4 regions of the Streptosporangium sp. NPDC002721 genome follow, and region 3 is predicted to be linked to each of the others. Evidence: riboswitches for the same ligand, from Rfam matches in the RefSeq annotation. Region 3 holds a riboswitch; each other region holds the start of a gene.

Evidence for each region. A riboswitch is a leader RNA that binds a small molecule or an ion and turns the genes downstream of it on or off. The one in region 3 is predicted to bind cyclic di-AMP.
Region 1: another riboswitch for cyclic di-AMP. It lies ahead of ACFYWM_RS17940 (hypothetical protein); the one in region 3 lies ahead of ACFYWM_RS16945 (coiled-coil domain-containing protein).
Region 2: another riboswitch for cyclic di-AMP. It lies ahead of ACFYWM_RS03415 (CHAP domain-containing protein); the one in region 3 lies ahead of ACFYWM_RS16945 (coiled-coil domain-containing protein).
Region 4: another riboswitch for cyclic di-AMP. It lies ahead of ACFYWM_RS16130 (C40 family peptidase); the one in region 3 lies ahead of ACFYWM_RS16945 (coiled-coil domain-containing protein).

The regions. Positions count from the first base shown of each region.
Region 1 is NZ_JBIAQI010000011.1:238,265-243,048, forward strand. Features, by position in the region: gene ACFYWM_RS17930 (hypothetical protein) at 1-276, shown strand, start outside; gene ACFYWM_RS17935 (alpha/beta fold hydrolase) at 344-1,204, opposite strand; gene ACFYWM_RS17940 (hypothetical protein) at 1,412-2,239, opposite strand; cyclic di-AMP (ydaO/yuaA leader) riboswitch at 2,513-2,664, opposite strand; gene ACFYWM_RS17945 (DUF4253 domain-containing protein) at 3,084-3,947, opposite strand; gene ACFYWM_RS17950 (IclR family transcriptional regulator) at 4,195-4,784, shown strand, end outside.
Region 2 is NZ_JBIAQI010000002.1:271,656-276,439, reverse strand. Features, by position in the region: gene ACFYWM_RS03425 (DUF6716 putative glycosyltransferase) at 1-463, opposite strand, end outside; gene ACFYWM_RS03420 (hypothetical protein) at 576-1,514, opposite strand; cyclic di-AMP (ydaO/yuaA leader) riboswitch at 2,368-2,506, shown strand; gene ACFYWM_RS03415 (CHAP domain-containing protein) at 2,525-3,223, shown strand; gene ACFYWM_RS03410 (ABC transporter substrate-binding protein) at 3,762-4,784, shown strand, end outside.
Region 3 is NZ_JBIAQI010000011.1:22,550-27,333, reverse strand. Features, by position in the region: gene ACFYWM_RS16955 (dicarboxylate/amino acid:cation symporter) at 1-150, opposite strand, end outside; gene ACFYWM_RS16950 (hypothetical protein) at 777-1,112, opposite strand; gene ACFYWM_RS16945 (coiled-coil domain-containing protein) at 1,236-2,150, opposite strand; cyclic di-AMP (ydaO/yuaA leader) riboswitch at 2,217-2,353, opposite strand; gene galT (galactose-1-phosphate uridylyltransferase) at 2,426-3,505, opposite strand; gene ACFYWM_RS16935 (DeoR/GlpR family DNA-binding transcription regulator) at 3,502-4,302, opposite strand; gene ACFYWM_RS16930 (metal-dependent phosphohydrolase) at 4,414-4,784, opposite strand, start outside.
Region 4 is NZ_JBIAQI010000010.1:156,266-161,049, reverse strand. Features, by position in the region: gene serA (phosphoglycerate dehydrogenase) at 1-799, shown strand, start outside; gene ACFYWM_RS16130 (C40 family peptidase) at 1,299-1,907, opposite strand; cyclic di-AMP (ydaO/yuaA leader) riboswitch at 1,895-2,112, opposite strand; gene ACFYWM_RS16125 (3-isopropylmalate dehydrogenase) at 2,268-3,314, shown strand; gene ACFYWM_RS16120 (branched-chain amino acid aminotransferase) at 3,488-4,582, shown strand; gene ACFYWM_RS16115 (Uma2 family endonuclease) at 4,758-4,784, opposite strand, start outside.

The DNA of each region.
Region 1 (4,784 bases), 220 kb from region 3:
GCGCTCGGCGGGTCCAAGGACCTCGACCTCCAGGTGGCCGCCGCGGGTAACACCGAGGTCGTCAAGGCCAAGCTGAGGACCATGGAGTCGCTCGGCCTCAAGGACGGCATCGAGGACATCCTCATCACGCTCGGTACGCAGTACCACATCATCCGCCCGATCTCGGGCCGGAGCGGCAAAGGCCTGTTCCTCTACCTGGCCCTCGACCGGAGCCGGGCCAACCTCGCGCTCGCGCGGCACGTCCTGCGCGGCATCGAGGAGAAGCTCGAGGTCTGATCTTCCGGTGCGGCCCGTGCCCCGGGAGGCACGGACCGCACCGGAGCCCGTCCTCCTCCCGGTGAGGTCATCGCCCGGAGTCCGCGGAGGTGGTGAGCTCGTCGATCGCGTCGACGAAGGAGGGCCAGAGCTCGGCGGGCAGGTCGTGGCCCATGCCGGGGAAGGTGATCAGCCGGGCACCGGGGATCGCGTCGGCGGTGGCGATCCCGGCGGGCAGGGGAACCAGCGGGTCGTCCTCCCCGTGCAGCACGAGAGCCGGAACCGCGAGCTCCTTGAGCAGGGGCGCGCGGTCGCCGGAGGCCATGATCGCGGTCACCTGCCTGGCCGTGCCCGCCGGGTCGTACGACCGGTCGTAGCCCAGCCCGGCGATCTCGGCGTTCCACTCCCGGTCGAACGGGTAGCCCGGCGAGCCGACGGCCGCGCAGTTGTCGAGGGCCCGCCGGATCGCGCTCTCGCGGTCGGGCGTGAAGGCGGGCAGGAGCACGTCCGGGTCGGTCAGCAGGGCCGCCCGCGGGCTCGGGGTGGACATGATCGAGGTGAGGCTGCGCACCCGGTGCGGGTGGCGGATCGCGAGCGACTGCGCGATCATCCCGCCCATCGAGAGGCCGACCACGTGGGCCGTGTCCCAGCCGAGCGCGTCGAGCAGCCCGGCGGCGTCGTCGGCCATGTCGTCCAGCAGGTAGGGGACCTCCCCGCTCCCGTCCGGGGCGGGCGTCCCCGCCTCGCCCAGGTGGGTGCTCTCGCCGCTGTCGCGGTTGTCGAAACGCACCACGTGGTGCCCGCGGTCCGCGAGCAGGGCGCAGAACCTCTCGTCCCACTGGATCAGCTGGCAGCCGAGGCCGGTGATCAGCAGGAGGGGGCGTGCCCCCGGGGAGCCGAAGGTGTCGTAGGCGATCTCGATGCCGTTCGCCGGGGCCCGCAGGGTCATGGCACTCCTACCGTCCGCTACCGTCCGCGCTGGTTCCGCGGGACAGAATGTCATTCGGGGGAAGGCGCGGCACCGGCGGGGTGGGAGTTCCCGCAGGACAGGAACTCCGGCGAGACGGGAGCCTGACGGGACGGGGACTCCGTCAGGAGGCGGGAGCCCGGCGGGACGGAGGCTCCCGCGAGGGGTTCTCGCGGGACCGGACCCGGCTCAGTTCTTTCCCGCGCCGATCTCGGCGGCGCGGACACCGGCGGCGACCACGTCGGCCGGGACGCGCATGGAGGCGGCCTCGACCATGACCTTGGGCTTGCCGGCCCACGGCCGCACCGCGGCGCTCACCGGCTGGGTCCTCACGCCTATCCCCAGTTCCAGGGCCTTGGCGAAGACGACCGTCGGGGGCTTGGCCGGGGTGGTGTCCCTGCGGCTCCAGGCACCGGTGGAGAACGCGACGGGGTGGTTCTTGATCCCCGCGCCCTCACCCCACTTGGTGACCACGTACTTGACGTCGATGTGACCCATACCGCCGTTACCGTCCACGCCGAGCGTGCCGGCGTTGAACGTTCCACCGGTCAGGTCGGCGAAGGTCTTGGCATCGATGTCGATCATGATGCCCTGGTTCGAGGGCGAGCCGGGACCGCGGTCGCCGACGAAGAACTTGGCCTTCTTGCCCTTGTAGATGAGGTAGCCCTCGGTGAACAGGGGCCAGCTCGGGCTGGCGATCATGCCCTTCTGCATCGGCTTGCCGCTGGCGGGAAGACCGGTGTCACCGGCCCGGCCGGAGGAGTCGTCCCAGAAGTAGGAGGCCGTGGTCCCGCCCTGGAGGAGGACGGACTCGGCGCTCGCCTTCGCCACGCCGACCTCGGGATCGGCGGTGGCGGCGAAACAGGTGGAGGCGGGCAGTGCCAGGGCGACACCGGCGGAGGCGAGGACGCTCGCGCCGACCAGGGTGGCGGCGGCGAGGCGGTTGCCGCGGGACTTGCTCCTGTGCCAGACGGACTTGCTCGGGCCGTTCTTGTGCATACCAAAGAAGGGGCGCATGGAGAAGAGGCTCTTTCGCGAGGGAACGGGGCGGCCAGGTGCGACACACCGAAGGGGTGCACTGGCGGGGACGCGCTCGTCGGAAAAGGGGGCGTAGCCGGAATCTCAGGCAATCGCTACGCGGAGCACGATCTGGAAGGTGCCGCGATCAGGTGCGGCGAAGGGTCGGGGGGACGGGGGATGGCGAGCTGTGTCGGGACGAAGGGGGAAAGTTCAGGTGGTCGGCGCGGACAAGGTGTGCACCGACGTGGTAACGCGGTGATCCATGAGGGGATCTCCTCTCCATCTCGTCTACCGGGTTAGCTGACGGGTTCGGGCGGTGGAGTTGCCCTACCGCCGCGTAGTTGCGGCGGATTCACCCCGAAAGAGTGGTTCCCCGGCCCCGGAGCCTCTGTGGGGCTCTCGGGATTCGACGTCGGCCGGCCGCTCCCTCTTGTGAAGGGCAGGTCGCCTACCGATAGCAATGGACACTACCTACCAAAACCGGACAAGGCAAAGCAAACACCATGAAAACCCCAGAAGATCTACCTACAAGCTTCAAGGAAGCCTCATCGATCGCCCTGCCAGGCCAACACCCGTCCTACCAGTACGAATGTCTCCCCCAGCCCGCGATCCGCCCCGGGGATCCTTGCCCGGAGCGCTCGAATCCGGGGCCCGTCCGGCGAATCCGTCCTCCGCGACTCCGTCTCGGAACACCACGGGTCCGTCTCGGAACACCACGGCTCCATCTCGGAACACCACGGGTCCGTCTCGGAACACCACGGGTCCGTCTCGGAACACCACAGCCCCGTCTCGGGACAGCCGCCCCACCGGAGGTCCGAACGGGGGAAACCCTCCGGGCCGATCAGTCCCACCAGAACGACCAGGCGTTCCTGCCCTTGATCTGCTCGGCGTAGTCGATGAGGTTCCCCGCCCCCTGGATGATGCTGTCGGGGCAGAACGTCCAGTGCTCCGCGGCGACGTGCAGGGCGTGCTCGGAGGTCGTCGGGGGCGCGGCGACGCTGAGGTCAAGGGTGTTGAAACCCATGCCGACCACCCGTACGCCGAACCTGTCCTCCCAGCTCCGCACGACGGCCGCGAGCGGGACCATCCACTCGTTGTGGTTCAGGGCGCCCTGCCAGCCCATGACGGCCAGGGCGTCGGCCCCGCGCTCGACCGCGACGAGCCCGAGCGGGGTCCTGCGCTCGGCCACCAGCCCGGCGTACCAGTCGGCGACCACGCCGGGGTCGGCGGCGAGCCTTCCCGCGGGGGCCGGGCCGGGACACTCGGGGCCGAAGGGGTCGAGGAGTTCGAGCTGGTCCACGCTGGCCTTCGCGATCCAGTCGGACCACACCTCGGCCATGAACGCGGCGGCGTGGTAGTTGTCGATCTGACCGGCCGTGTCCGGGGCGATCTGGCCGGCCGACCAGGGCTGGACGGAGTCCTCCAGCAGCACCGGCCACAGGCCCGACCGCTCGTGCTGGGCCCTCAGCCGGGCCCAGTACTCGCCGGAGACCGCCACCTCGCTGAGCCAGAACGCCGGACGGCGACGGACGGCGAGCTGAGCGTAACCGGGGTCGGGCCACACCACGTCTCCCGGCGGCAGCTCCAGCGAGAGCCTCCTGCCCCCGCCCGCGCCGGTCCCGTCACCGCCCTCGCTCCCGTCGGCCCCATCGGCGAACAGCTGGCCCAGAACTGGCGGAAGTCGCTCGCTCTCGCAATCGCCCATATCTACCGATCCGATCCTGACCACGGACCAATTTTGGCCTGTCAACCATCCCGAGGGACAGTTCTGCCCTGGTCCGGGCAAAAATTATCGGTAGAAGGGGGAACCGGGACCGGGCGGGTGCCTGTCCCCCGCCGTTCGTCGACAGGTTGTGCACTGCAGAACGTTGTGCTGCAAAGTGGCCGCGAGGCGGCGTACTCGCCTACCTTGACCAGGTATTCGATTGCCGGATTCACCCTGGGAGGTCGCGATGAGTGAGCCGGCTCCCGAACGCAACCAGTCGGCCTCGCTCCGGCGCGCCCTCTCCGTCCTCGCGCACGTACGCGACCACGCGGGCGCGGGCCACGGCCTGTCGCTCACCCGGCTCGCCGAGGCGCTCGGCCTGTCCAAGAGCACGGTGCTCCGGCTGGCCACCCCGCTCATCGAGGCCAGGCTCCTGGAGCGCGACCGCAGGAGCGGCGCCTACCGGCTGGGCAGCGGCGCCCTGCACCTCGGGCAGGCGTACCTGTCCACCCTCGACCTGCGGACGGTGGCCGCCGAGGAGTCGCACCGCCTGATGGCGGAGGCCAGGGAGACCGTCCACCTCGTGGTCTACGACCCGCCCGACGTCGTCTACATCGACAAGGTCGAGAACGAGACCAACGTGCGCATGGCCTCGCGCATCGGCAGCCGCAACCCCGTCTACCGCACCGCCGTGGGCAAGGCGATCCTCGCCTGGCAGCCGGAGGAGGCCGTCGAGGAGATCGTGGCCGCCGGGATGCCGCACGTCACCCGCTACACCATCACCGACGCCGCGCGCCTGCGCGCCGAGCTCGGCCGGATCCGGCAGCGGGGCTACTC
Region 2 (4,784 bases), on a different contig from region 3:
GGGCCAGCCCGATCTGGCCGCCCCCGCCCAGCCGCCGGCCGATCTCGGAGAACTCCTCGACCTCCCGGCCGCTGTGCAGCACGAACAGGTCGCACCCGCTGCGGAACAGCCACGCCTTCTCGGTGGCGGGGACGGAGATGCCCGGCAGTCCCGAGACGAACACCGGCCGGGGTCGCAGCCCGGCCAGCACCTCTCCGACCAGCACGTCCACCACGGGTCCCGTACAGGCGACGAGCACCACGTCGGGCCGCAGCCGCTCCGCGGTCCGGCGCAGCGCGCGGGCCGACAGCACGGGCGGGTCGGCTGCCGAACCGGCGACGGCCGCGTGGATCTGCGCCGGCGACGGGGTGATGGGGGTACGGATGACCGCAAGCTCCGTCTCGCAGCCCGAGGGCAGGTCCCTCAGCAGGCAGGCCGCCCACTTGAGGTAGGAGTCGGAGTCGGCCACGGCCAGGACCTTCAAAGAGAACCTCCGGCGGGGAATCCCCGGTTTCGCGCGGTTTCGTGTGTGGAGAGGATTCGTTCGTGGAGAGACGCCCCGCGCCCGGCGGGCCCGCCGGGCATCGGCCGCGGGATCATGACCCGGAGACTCCCGTGTCCTGATGGGCGAACCTCGACAGGTGGGAGCGCAGTGACGGCGCCGCCTCGGCCGTCCACCACTCGTCGGGGACGTCCACCGTCTCCACGGCGACGCCCCGGGCCGAGAGCAGGACCCGCAGGGAGGTGACCGCGGTGGACGGCAGGCTGAGCACCCGCTGCTCGGCGGCCAGGCCGCGCAGGGTCATCTCGGCGGGGGTCCCGCCGTCGTAGACGGTGATCCCCGGCTGCTCCCCGACCCGGACGAGGTCGTCGGGGTCCTCGCGGCGGTGCGGGAAGTAGGCCACCGGACCGGCCGAGCCGAGCCCGGCCAGCCAGGTGAAGTAGCGGTCGCGGTGGATCAGGCCGTTGCGGACCAGCGAGGTGCCGAGGACGACGGTGCGCTCCTCGGGACGGGGCCCGCGCAGCGGCTGGGACCGCAGCCAGGCGAAGTCGTGGGTGACCAGCTCGGCTCCCACGGCGCGTACGGCCTTCGCCAGGTCGGGGGGCACGGGCAGCGCGGTGAAGATCGACAGTCGTCCCGAGCGGGCGGCGGCGCGCAGCCTGAGCCCGGCCGCCGCGCCGAGGACGGTCCTCAGCCTTCCGGCCTTCGCCCTCGCCCTCAGCAGGGGCGTTCCCACCCTGCCGGTGAGCAGTTCCAGGAGCCTGATGGTGGCGAGCCCGTCGTCGACGATCACGATCCGGCCGGGGAGCGCGGTGAGCCAGCGGAACTGGACCTTGCCGGAGAAGGCGTCGCCCACCACCCAGGTCTCGCCCCGGCGCGGCCTGGGCATGTCCTGCCGGGCCGCGGTGAGCTCCAGCCCGCTCGGCAGGGTGAGACGGCCCAGCTCGCGGCCCGTCACGGCCAGCGGGCGGAGTTTCGCCCTGGGCACGAGGTGGCTGTGGGCGCCGAGCAGCCCTGCATGATGTGCCTCCACCGCGCAGAGCATCTGCAGCGGGGACTCCACCCAGGCAACGGCCGAACCCTGATCCCGCGCGTGGTCTCGGCCGTCCTCCACGCCGGGCGATGACCCGTTCACGACTGCCACAACCTAACCCGGTGTCCTTAAGCGCCCGGGAACTGCGGGTGAACAGCCGACCACGCGCGTCTGTTGATGATCGCCAGGACTTTGCCCGCGGGCGCGGCGAAGGCTCGGGGAAAGCGTGTTCCTTTACTCGGCGCCTTTACCTTCGCGGGGTCACGGAACCCCTCGGGACCTCCGCGCGGGCACGTCTCTTTACCTTCCGGGCGCCGAGGCCCGCCCGCGACCCTCCACAACCGCTCTGAGCTGCGCAAACCCCCTCAGGCGCGGGGCCGGTGCCACCGGACCCGGCGCGCCGCCCCCGGGCCGTTCATGGGGGAACCTCTACCATCGGAATACTTTTTACCATCGAATATCTGTTCGAAATTTGACCGGGTACACCACCCCTACCCGAGGGCCTCGCTCGCGCGTCATAGCACCCCCCGGCAGGCGGCTCGCGGGCGGGTCCGGGAAACCCGGATCGCCGTCGGGGCAGGGGATCCCGGCATCGGCGCGACGTCCGCCCGTCCGCCGTGGAGAGGTACGGCCAAGGTCGTCGCGGCCCACCCCGACGGCCGGACGGCACCCCGCAACACCGGCCCGATTCAGACGTATTCCCAAGTCAAGGCAATATGTCCTACTTGTAATCGTCTGCCCTCCTGACGTACCTTCGTCCTGTTCATGGCAATTGTCTAGGTCTATCCAGGTCTATGCATTGCCGTCACATTGCCCGACTGTGTCCCACCTGGTGGAGCCCCTCCACCGAAGGTGAGCACGGCCGCCGAATCCGCGAGGTCTGCGGAACCGGGGAACCACGTTCCTGGGGTGAATCAGCGCACCTGTGCGCCGTAGGGCACTTCCCAGCCCGAACCCGTCAGCTAACCCGGTAGGCGGAATGGAAGCGAAGCAAGGAGTCGAACCCCCGTATGACCAAGCATCGCCTCATCTCCACCCCCCGCGCCGCCTGCGCCATCATGGGCGCGTGCGTCGCCCTGGCGACCGGCGCCACCGGTACCGCCCTGGCGGCCGACGGTCACGGCGTCGTGAACGCCCCGCCCGTCGACACCAAGGCCCAGGACGCCAAGGCCGCGAAGACCCCGCTGCAGATCGTGGCCGAGAGGCTTCCCAAGGTCTCCGCCGCGAAGGTCCTGGACATCGCCTCCAAGCAGATCGGCATCCGCGAGAACTCCGCGGGCGGCGGGACCAAGTTCCACTCCTGGTACATGTCGAGCCCGCGCGCCAAGGAGACCCTCGCCCGCGACGGCGGCAACACCGTGTACGACTACGCCAACGCCCCCTGGTGCGCGATGTTCGTCTCCTGGGTCGGCGAGATGGCCGGCATCCGCCCCACCATGGGCTGGGACGCCTACACCGTGGCCCACGCCAAGTGGTTCAAGGACAACGGCCACTGGGGCACCATCCCGACCCCCGGCGCGGTCGCCTACTTCGACTGGGCCGGTGGCAAGAGCATCGACGGCATCGACCACGTCGGCTTCGTGAAGAAGGACAACGGGGACGGCACGATCACCACGATCGAGGGCAACACCGGCAACGGCGACGTCGAGCAGCGCGTCCGGCCCGTCTCCCAGATCGTCGGCTACGGCTACCCCGTCTACTCCAACTGACCGCGCCCGGCCCGCTTCACCGGCCGCATCCGGCCTGATCCAGCCGACCGCACCCGCCGCCGCCCGCGCCCGCCGTTCCCCCACGGCGCGGGCGTCCCGGCCCCCTCCGGTGGTCGGCGGCCAGGTCCACACGCTCCCGGGGGCGTCGCTCGAACGAGCGGCGCCCCCGGGAGCGTTTCGGCGTCCTGACACCTCCTTGACAGCCTCACGCCGACGCCTCCCGAGGGCGCTCCCCGGCGAACTCCCCTCCTCGCGCGGACACGAAATGCCCCGACTGTATGCCCGTGAGATGGGAGCGCTCCCAATAACCACTATGAGGCATTTGTGCAGGTTTCATACCGATAGTCCTGCCTAAAACGGCCGGATGTAACGGTTGAGTTTCGGCATATTGACGTCCTGGTTGCCCATCGTCCACTCTTCGTGGGAGCGCTCCCAAAGCACATTGAGGAACGACCTCGTCGCGAGGACCGGTTTGTCGGGGACCGGTCCGCGATGTCGCCTCCCAATGATTCGGGCGACCACCTGAGAGGGGTCCGGAATGTTGAACAACAAGCGGCACGGCAAGCTCGCCGCCGTCGCGGCCATGGCGGCCACCGCCCTGGCCATCACGTCGTGCAGTTCCAGCGAGCCCGCCGCGCCCGCCGCGGGCGGCAGCTCCGCCGCCGCGGCCGAGCCGGTGACCATCACCGTGCACACCTTCGGCGGCGGCGAGAACTTCGGCTACGACAAGGCCGTGGAGACGTGGAACGCGGCGCACCCGAACATCCAGGTCAAGTACCAGAACCTGACCGACCGTTTCGAGGACGTCTACCTCCCGCAGCTGCTCCAGCGCCTGCAGGCCAACAGCGGCGCGGCCGACATCATCGCCCTGGACGAGGGCGCGATGGGCCTCATGAAGGCCCGTCCCCAGTTCTTCACCGACCTGGCCGAGCACGGGCTGGACAGCCGCAAGGCCGACTTCCCCGCGGCCAAGTGGGACAACGGCATCAACGCCGACGGCAAGCTCTTCGCGCTGGGCACCGACATCGGCGGCATGACCATGTGCTACCGCAAGGACCTGTTCGAGAAGGCGGGCCTGCCCACCGACCGCGAGGAGGTCGGCAAGCTCTGGCCGGACTGGGCCGCCTTCAAGGCGATTGGCGAGAAGTTCAAGGCCGCCAACCCCGGCAAGACCGACCCCAAGTTCATCGACGGTCCCAACACGCTCTACAACGTGATCCTGTCGCAGGAGGCGCCCAAGAACGGCAACGTCTCCTACTTCGACCAGAAGAACCAGCTCGTCATCGAGACCAACCCGGCCATCAAGACCTCCTTCGACACGGTGAAGAGCTTCAGCGAGGCGGGCCTGACCGCCAAGCTCGCCTCGTTCACCCCGCCGTGGAACGCCGCGATCAAGAAGGGCGCCTTCGCGACCATGGGCTGCCCGGCCTGGATGCTCGGCGTGGTCTCCGGCGCGGCCGGTGACGCCAACAAGGGCAAGTGGGACGTCGCGGCCGTGCCCGGCGGCGCCGGCAACTGGGGCGGCTCCTACCTGGCCATCCCCAAGCAGAGCAAGCACCCC
Region 3 (4,784 bases):
CGCCAGCTTGAGCAGCTGGACGAAGATCTTTCCGACTTCGGTGAGGGTGGTGGCCAGCCAGGTGAGGTCCCAGACGCGGGCCGCGAAGCCGAGGGCCACGCCCACGACCAGGCCCAGCAGCAGCTGCAGGGAGAAAGAGAATCTCTTCACGATGAGGAGGGCTCCGAAAGACGGCATGCCTGGGAGGGCATGCGAAGGAGAAGAGGTGGTGAGAGGGGGATCGAGCGCCCGTCAGAGCGCGATCAGCGACAGAGGGAGCCGGTCAGACGACGGACATGGACATGCGGCCGCCCAACGAGCCACACGAACAGGACGCAAGCCTCACAAGATCAGTAAGTAACAGTGAACGGGACCGCATCTCGACTGTAAGAGCGGCATGACGCGCAAATCAAGACTTTTCCTACAGGGAGTCAGGGGATTAAGTTACCAGAGGCCGGATCAAGGATCCGTGACCGGGTGGCCGAAGGCGCCGGACGTGTCTCCGAGGCCCGATGCCCCCCGGTGGCCTGGGCTTTCCACGTTTCAGGCCGGTACCTACGGGCCCCGGGATCTCCCACTGTGTCGCGCCGTTCGTCAACCGGCCTCTACGGTGATGGCGCGGACAAGCAACGCTCGCCGTCCCACCTCGGCACGACTCCGTGTCCGCGCTTCCCGGTGTTGCCGAAGGGGCGCACGACGTCATCGAGGTGCGCGGGCTCCTGACCAGGCTAGGCGGCAGGTGCTCATCCCGCTCATCTCGCCGACGGCTACCTCGGCGTCTTCTGGCCTTAAGACGATCATGCGGACCGGCGGCCCGCGGGGCCGAGGTCGCGTCCGTCGAGGACCTCGATGTCGGTGATGGCCGTCGCGCTCGGATCCAGGCTCAGCCAGATGACGTCCTCACCGTCGCGTTCCAGCTGCACCATCCGGGAACCCGACGAACCCGGCGGAGCGGTCAGGAGATTGGCGCAGGTGGCACTACAGGTGCACACACCATGAAACGACAGGCCCTCAACCGTGTCCGCCAAGGGATCGTTCTCGTCCTCGGCGCGCAGCAGAGCGACGATGTCGGTGACGAGGCCGGGGAACACGTCCATCAGGCGTGGGAGTCGGCCGGTGGTCACGACGCGCACGACATAGCGATATAGCAGGTGCGTCCTCCTCGCGCCGTCCGACGACGGACCCCCGGCGCCCGGCGGGGCGCCGGAAGTCCCGGATGTGCCCCGAGAGGGGCGGCCGCCCGGGAAGCCGCAGCGCTAGTACATCGAGATGTGCGGATGGTCGAAGTGGTTGGCCGTGATGCCGCCGCGGTTGGACATGAAGTTCCAGCCGGAGCCGTGGTTGATGCGCTGGCGCCAGATCACGTACTTCACGCCGAGCTTGGCCTTGTTCTTGATGGCCCAGGCGGCGATCTCGTCGCCGAGCGCGAGGTTGGCGGCTGAGGGCATCGTGCCGCCGGTGCTCATCATGAAGTCGCAGGCGCGGCCCAGCGGGTGCTCGCCGCCGTCGTTGGCGGCCCGGTAGCAGCCGACGGAGTACGGGAGGCTGAAGCGCCGCATGACGGCGTCGCGCATGATCCGGGTGCGGTCGGTGATGTTGTCGGCGCCGGTGGGGAGCTGCGGGGCCCAGGTGCCGTCGGCGCGGCGGCCGGAACCGGTGGGGGCGAGGCGGTCGAGCCTGTCCTTGACGTCGCGGATCACGTCCTCGGCCTTCTCGCGCTGACCCTCGACCTCCTCGGCCTCGTCGCGGATCTCGTCGATGAGCCTGGACGCCGTCTCCGACGCCTTCTTCCTGCGTTCGAGGCTGCCGGCGAAGCCCTCCAGGTAGGCGGTCTGCTGGGCGGCGAGCTGCTCCATCACCGCGGCGGCGCCCATGTCGCCGGAGAACAGCAGTGCGGGCACCCCTCCGCTGCTGCTGGTCTGGTAGCGCAGCTGCACGATGGTGTCGACCTGCCTCTTGGCCTCGACGTAGGTCTGCTCGGCCTTCTTCAGGTTCTGCTTGGCGACGGCCTCGGCCTTCTGCGCCTTCCTGAGAGACTCGCGTTTGGCCGCGTAGGTCTCGATCAGCCCGTCGAGCTTCTTGCCGAGTTTGGCCAGGTCGGCGCGGAGCTTGGCCTCGGTCGGCTTGGGTTCCGCGATTCCCGCGGTGGGGGCACCGATGGTGAACGCCACGATCGAACTCAGACAGAGGGCCAGGGCGGCATGCCGACGGAACGTGGGGGACGAGGCCGCCACGAACTCTCCTCTCCTTGCGCCTACCGGGTTAGCTGACGGGTTCGGGCTGGAGGAAGCCCTTCCACCGAAGTGGTTTCACCCCAGGTGCGGTGGTTCCCCGGCTCCCGGGCGAGGCGCCCGGGATTAGGCATATCAGCGTTTGTAGCCGATGTGGGAAGGATAGTAGTGGTAAACAGCAGGCCATGCGACCTCAAGACGAGACCGAGTGGTAATCACTTCGTGATGACAGAGCGCAGAAGATGTGCTGTTTCCTCGGGTGACACGTCGTTCACGAACGCGCCCATCGCCGACTCCGACCCGGCGAGGTATTTCAGCTTGTCCGGCGCGCGGCGAATGCTGAACAGCTCCATGTGCGCGTACGACAGATCGCGGCCGGTGGAGACCGGTGCCTGGTGCCAGGCGGCGATGTAGGGCATGGGCACGCCGAACAGCCCGTCGAGGCGGCGGAGCACGTCGGTGTAGAGGGGGCCGAACGCCGCGCGCTCCCCGGCCTCCAGCGCGACCAGGTCGGGGACCTGGCGGTGCGGGTAGAGGTGGACCTCCACCGGCCAGCGCGCCGCGGCCGGGACGAACGCCGTCCAGTGCTCGTTCGAGGCCACCACCCGGACCCCGGCCTCCCGCTCCGCGGCCAGGACGTCGGCGAACAGGTTGCCGCCGGTCCGCTCCCGGTGGCGCTCGGCCGCCCCGAGGGTGAGCCTGGTGCGCGGGGTCACGTAGGGGTACGCGTAGATCTGGCCGTGCGGGTGGGCCAGGGTGATGCCGATCTCCGCCCCCCGGTTCTCGAAGCAGAACACCTGCTCCACGCCCGGTGTCGCCGACAGCTCCGCCGTACGGTCGACCCAGGCCTCCATGACCAGCTCGACCTGCTCGGGGGAGAGCCGCGAGAACGATGAGTCGTGCTCGGAGGTGAAGCAGACCACCTCGCACCTGCCGACCCCCGGGCGGACCTCGCTCAGCCCGCCGATCTCCCGGTGCTCGCCCGGCTGGGCGGAGAACGAGGGGAACCGGTTCTCGAAGACCACCACGTCGTACTCGGAGGCGGGGACCTCGGTCAGGTTGCCGGGAGTGGAGGGGCAGAGCGGGCACTCGCTGGCCGGGGGCAGGAAGGTGCGGCCCTGGCGGTGGCCGGCCACCGCGATCCACTCCTCGGTCAGCGGGTCGTAGCGCAGCTCGGAGGCGGCGGGGCGGGGCGGCAGGTCGCGCCTGTCGACCGCGCCGCGGTCGGTGTCGTCGCGCCGGTCGAAGTAGATGAGCTCCCGGCCGTCGGCCAGGTGGGTGATCGTGCGTTTCATCGGCCGGCGATCTCGCTCTCTCGCTGGGGTTCCGTGATGATCAGTTCGCCCACCGAGGCGGCGAGCTCCTCGCGGGCCTCCTCGGTGAGGCCGGAGTCGGTGACCACGATGTGGGCCTCGGCCAGCCGGGCGATCGTGCTGATGCCGACCGTGCCCCACTTGGTGTGGTCGGCGAGCACCACCAGGCGGTGCGCGGAGGCGACCAGCGCGCGGTTGGTCTCGGCCTCGATCAGGTTGGGGGTGGTGAACCCGGCGCGGGTGCTCATCCCGTGCACGCCGAGGAAGAGGGTGTCGACGTGGAGCCCGCGGATCGCCGAGACCGCGACCGGGCCGACCAGGGCGTCGGAGGGGGTACGGACCCCGCCGGTCAGCACGACCGTGCGGTCGGCCCTGGGAGAACGGTGGAAGACGTCGGCGATCCGGACCGAGTTGGTGATCACGGTCAGCTCGGGCACGTCGGTCACGTGGTGGGCGAGCGTCCAGGTCGTGGTCCCCGCGGAGAGCGCGATCGCCGTGGCGGGCCGGACGAGCCGGGCGGCGTGCTGGGCGATCGTCTCCTTCTCCGTCTGCTGGCGCGCGGACTTGGCGGCGAAGCCCGGTTCCTCGGTCGAGCCGGGCCCGGCCGCGGTGGCGCCGCCGTGGACCTTCTCCACCAGGCCGCGCTCGGAGAGCACCTCAAGATCGCGCCGGATCGTCATGTCGGACACGCCGAGCTCCCGGACGAGATCGGCGACCCTGACCCCGCCGCTACTGCGGACCCTCTCCAGGATCGCCTGCTGCCGCTGCTGGGCAAGCATCGCTCACTCCCCTTAATCCACCAGATTTCACCAAATTACCACGGCAAGAATGCAAAACACTGTTGAGTCTTGGTGACTATCCGCTCACAGTCGCTCAAGCCTGGTCACGATTCACAGCCGCTCGAGCTCGGCCGCGATGTTCGCCCTCGCCGCCGCCTCCAGGCCGGAGACCCGGAAGATCACCGGGAGGTCGAGCAGCGAGCGCAGCACGGCGGCCCGCCCGGCCCTGAACGCGTCGTCGGGCACGAAGCCGTACTCCTCGCGCACGGCCGCCGCGTACCGGGCGTAGGCCTCCGGGGACGCGCCCAGGATCGCCAGGTCCGCGTCGGACAGCACGGCCCCGTCCGCGTCGCCGGGCGCGGGGTCGTGCGTGACGGTCAGCCTGACCAGCCTGGCGACCGTGGCCACGGCCTCCGGGGACAGTCCCATCTCCGGCAGCGCGCGCTCGGCCAGCCCCGCGCTCCGCTCCTCGTTGTCGCCGC
Region 4 (4,784 bases), on a different contig from region 3:
CGACAGCCCGCTCTTCGAGCTCGACCAGGTCGTCGTCACCCCGCACCTGGGCGCCTCCACCCACGAGGCCCAGGAGAAGGCCGGCACCCAGGTCGCGCGCAGCGTGAAGCTCGCGCTCGCCGGGGAGTTCGTGCCGGACGCGGTCAACGTCCAGGGCGGCGCCGTCGCCGAGGACGTCAAGCCGGGCCTGCCGCTGGCCGAGAAGCTCGGCCGGGTGTTCACCGCCCTCGCGGGCGAGGTCGCCACCAAGCTCGACGTCGAGGTGCGCGGCGAGATCGCCTCCCACGACGTGCGCGTGCTGGAGCTGGCCGCGCTCAAGGGCGTCTTCACCGACGTCGTCGAGGACTCGGTCACCTACGTCAACGCCCCGCTGCTGGCCAAGGACCGCGGCGTGTCGGTCGAGCTGGTCACCAGCTCCGAGAGCCCCGACTGGCGCAACGTCGTGACGGTCCGCGGCGTCCTCGCCGACGGCCGCGCGGTCTCGGTCTCCGGCACCCTGTCCGGGCCGAGGCAGATCACGAAGATCGTCGAGGTCAACGGCTACCAGATGGAGATCGAGCCGACCGACCACCTGTCGTTCTTCACCTACACCGACCGGCCCGGCATCGTCGGCGTGGTCGGCCGCATCCTCGGCGACCACTCGATCAACATCGCCTCGATGCAGGTGGCCCGTGACGTCAAGGGCGGCAAGGCGCTCATCGCGCTCACCGTCGACACCGCCATCCCGGCCGAGGTGATCGACCAGATCGGCACGGAGATCGGCGCCGACAGCGGCCGCTCGGTCGACCTGGCCGACTAGCCGTCCCGCCGATGTGGCCGCCGTCCCGGAGACCGGGGCGGCGGCCACAGCTCGTCTCAGCATGTGAGAAGTGTGTACGCCGGGCGAGACGCTGTTCCCGTGGCCAGGTAGCCTGGAATGAAATGCGCCAGGTTCTCGTAATTCCTACCTGCCGCGGCGAGGCCTGACAGGGGCAGGCCGGCGACTCGCCGCGGTGTCGTGGCGCGTGCCGGCTCCAAGCTCCCGTCGCCGATCCGTGATCCGGACCCGCGACATCAGGCCTGGTCGGAGTCCCGACCGGAGTCTCGACCACCTTCCTTGCTGGCATGCGAACGAGACGAGATTCGCCATGTACGACATGTATCCCTGGAACCGTCCCGACGAGACCGAGGACGAGGCCACCGACGCGCTCCAGACCGCTCTGGACCGCAGGGACAACGGTGGTGCCCCCACCCGCTGAACCCGCTCTCGCCGCCGCCGGGATCTTCACGGCCTCCCGGCGGTGATCCGCCGGCGTGTCTCATCCGCTGGTCACCGTTTCGGTCGCGAGCTCGACCCGCTTGGCCAGCTGAACCCCCTGCGGGTCGGGGCGCACCGCGCCGGCGAAGGACTCGCGGCGCCAGGAGTCGAGTTTCTCCTCCTTGACCACGTCGCCGGTCCTCGGGGCGTGGACCATGTAACCGGGCTTCGTGATCATGCCGACGTGACCGAGGCCGCTGAAGAAGACCAGGTCACCGGGCTTGAGATCCTTCCAGGCGATCTTCTTGGAGAAAGCGGCGTACTGGTCGTCGGTGACGCGGGGGAGCTTGATCCCGGCGGCGCCGTAGGCGCGGAGCACCAGGCCGGAGCAGTCGAAGCCGCCGTGGCCGGTGCCGCCCCAGACATAGGGCGTTCCACGCTTGGACATGGCCCACTTCACGGCTTTCTGCCAGGCGGGCTTGACGGCCACGGCCTTCAGCGCCTCTTTCAGCGCGGGGGTGTGGAGGGCGGCGGGGCCGGGGGCCGGGGGAGGGGAGGCGGCCAGGGCGGCGGTCGAGGTCGCGAACATCGCGGCGCCGGCGACGGCTACGGAGGCGGAGATGGACAGGACACGGGGGAGAACTGTGCCGGACAGGATGATTCCTTCCATAAGGCCGGCCGGGTGAGCTGTCGGGCTCGGGCGTGGAGGCCGCCCTACGGCGCGAGAACGCGCTGATTCGCCCCAAGGAATCCACCTGACGACGGCCGGGAACGCGCTCCGGGGGAGGAGCGAGCCGCCCGGCGCCAGGTAGATCCCGTAAAGAGTGGGTCCCCGGCTCCGTACGGGCCCGGTAAGGGGATGGCCCGTACGGATTAGGCAGTGATGTGAATGGGAGGACCATAACGAAACCTCACGAAACGGTCAATACCAAGCAAAGAAGGACAAAACGATCAAAAGTCCTGATGGGCGAATGTGTCCGGAGGGTGAGACCGGTGTTCGATCACCGAGACGGACCGGTAGGGTGCCTGCATGGATTCGCGTAACATTCGCCTGGCGGTCATCCCCGGGGACGGAATCGGGGTCGAGGTCGTCACCGAGGGGCTGAAGGTCCTCGAAGCGGTCGGCACGAAGGTGGAGACCACCACCTACGACCTCGGTGCCAAGCGCTACCACGAGACCGGCGAGACCCTGCCCGACCAGGTCCTCGACGAGCTGCGCGGATACGACGCGATCCTGCTCGGCGCGGTCGGCGACCCCAGCGTGCCCCCGGGCGTCCTGGAGCGCGACCTGCTGCTCAAGCTCCGCTTCCGGCTCGACCACTACGTGAACCTCCGCCCGGTCAAGCTCTTCCCCGGCGTCGAGACGCCGCTGGGCAGGGCCCGCCCCGAGGACATCGACATGATCGTCGTCCGCGAGGGCACCGAGGGCCCGTACGCCGGGGCGGGTGGCGTCATGCGCCGGGGCACCCCGCACGAGATCGCCACCCAGGAGTCGCTGAACACCGCGTACGGCGTCGAGCGCGTGGTGCGCTACGCCTTCGACAAGGCGCAGGGCCGCTCCCGCAGGAAGCTGACGCTGGTCCACAAGACCAACGTGCTCACCTACGCCGGTGACCTCTGGGCCCGCACCTTCGAGCGGGTCGGCCTGGAGTATCCCGACGTCCGGACCGACTACTGCCACGTCGACGCGGCCTCGATGTTCTTCGTCAGCCAGCCCGAGCGCTTCGACGTGATCGTCACCGACAACCTCTTCGGCGACATCCTCACCGACATCGGCGCGGCGGTCGCCGGTGGCATCGGCCTGGCGGCGAGCGGCAACGTCAACCCCGACCGCACCGCGCCGAGCATGTTCGAGCCGGTGCACGGCAGCGCCCCCGACATCGCGGGCCAGGGCAAGGCCGACCCGACCGCCACGGTCCTGTCGGTCGCGATGCTCCTCGACCACCTGGGCCTGGCCGACGAGGCCGCCAGGGTCGAGCGGGCCGTCGCCGACGACCTGGCCGAGCGGCCGATCGGCCGGGCCGGCCGGAGCACCCGCGAGATCGGCGACGACATCACCGCCCGAGTAGCCGGCTGAGGAAGCCGCCCTCCTCGACCCCGACGCGCCTGGCGGCTCATCCGAGCCGCCAGGTGCGTTTTTGTTTCTCCAGCACTGCCGGTTTTCGGCATGGATGGAGTAGTTTCCCGTTACCCGGTCCGACGCAGAATGGACCCAAGGGTAAGCCAGACACCAAGAGAAGGATCCGTGCGATGACCACCGCTCAGAAGCTCAGCTTCGACGTGCAGCTCTCCGACCACGCTCGCACCGCGGAAGAGCGCGAGCAGGTACTGGCGAGCCCGGGGTTCGGTCAGGTCTTCACCGACCACATGATCTCGATCGACTACACCGAGGGCCAGGGCTGGCACGACGCCAAGCTGGTGCCGTACGGCCCGCTCAGCCTCGACCCCGCGACGTCGGTCTTCCACTACGCGCAGGAGCTTTTCGAGGGGCTCAAGGCCTACCGCCAGGAGAACGGCTCGATCGTGACCTTCCGGCCGGAGGCCAACGCCGCGCGCTTCAACACCTCCGCGGCGCGGATGGCCATGCCCGAGCTGCCCGAGGAGACGTTCGTCGAGTCGCTGGAGCTGCTCGTCCAGACCGACCGCGAGTGGGTCCCGACCACGCCGGGACACAGCCTCTACCTGCGCCCCTTCATGATCGCGACGCAGCCGGCGCTCGGCGTGAACTACCCGTCCAGGACCTACAAGTACATGGTCATCGCCTCTCCGGCGGCGGCCTACTTCGGCGGGGGCAAGGCCGTCACCGTCTGGCTCTCCACCGAGTACACCCGCGCGGCCCCCGGCGGGACCGGCTTCGCCAAGTGCGGCGGCAACTACGCGGCGGCCTTCGTGGCCCAGCGCCAGGCCGTCGAGCAGGGCTGCGACCAGGTGGTCTGGCTCGACGCGAGCGAGCACCGCTACGTCGAGGAGATGGGCGGGATGAACCTGTTCTTCGTCTACGGCGACCGCCTGCTGACCCCGGCGCTCACCGGAACGCTCCTGCCCGGCATCACCCGCGACTCGATCCTCTCCTTCGCCTCCGACCTCGGCCTGCACGCCGAGGAGGGGCGCCTGTCGGTCGAGGAGTGGCAGCGCGGCTGCGAGACGGGTGAGCTCACCGAGGTCTTCGCCTGCGGCACCGCCGCGGTGGTCACCCCGGTCGGCTCGGTCAAGGGCGCCGACCGTGCCTGGACGATCGGCGACGGCACCCAGGGTCCCGTCACCTCGAAGATCCGCGAGGAACTCGTGGGCATCCAGTACGGGTCTCGCCCCGACCCGCACAGCTGGGTCCACAAGATCTGCTAGTCGCGCACGGGGTCCGTCGCCCCTGTGCCGAATCAGACCCGTACGGGATTCGTGGGTCCCGTACGAAGGAGGAGGTCCGTGGGGGCCGGTCGGCCGGAGTGCCGGCCGGTCCCCACGCGGAGGAGACCCGGTCCGCCATCCCGTGCCCCTGTGCGGGGCCTTCTTCCGGGCGGGGCTATCCCTCGATCAGCTTGCCGGTGTC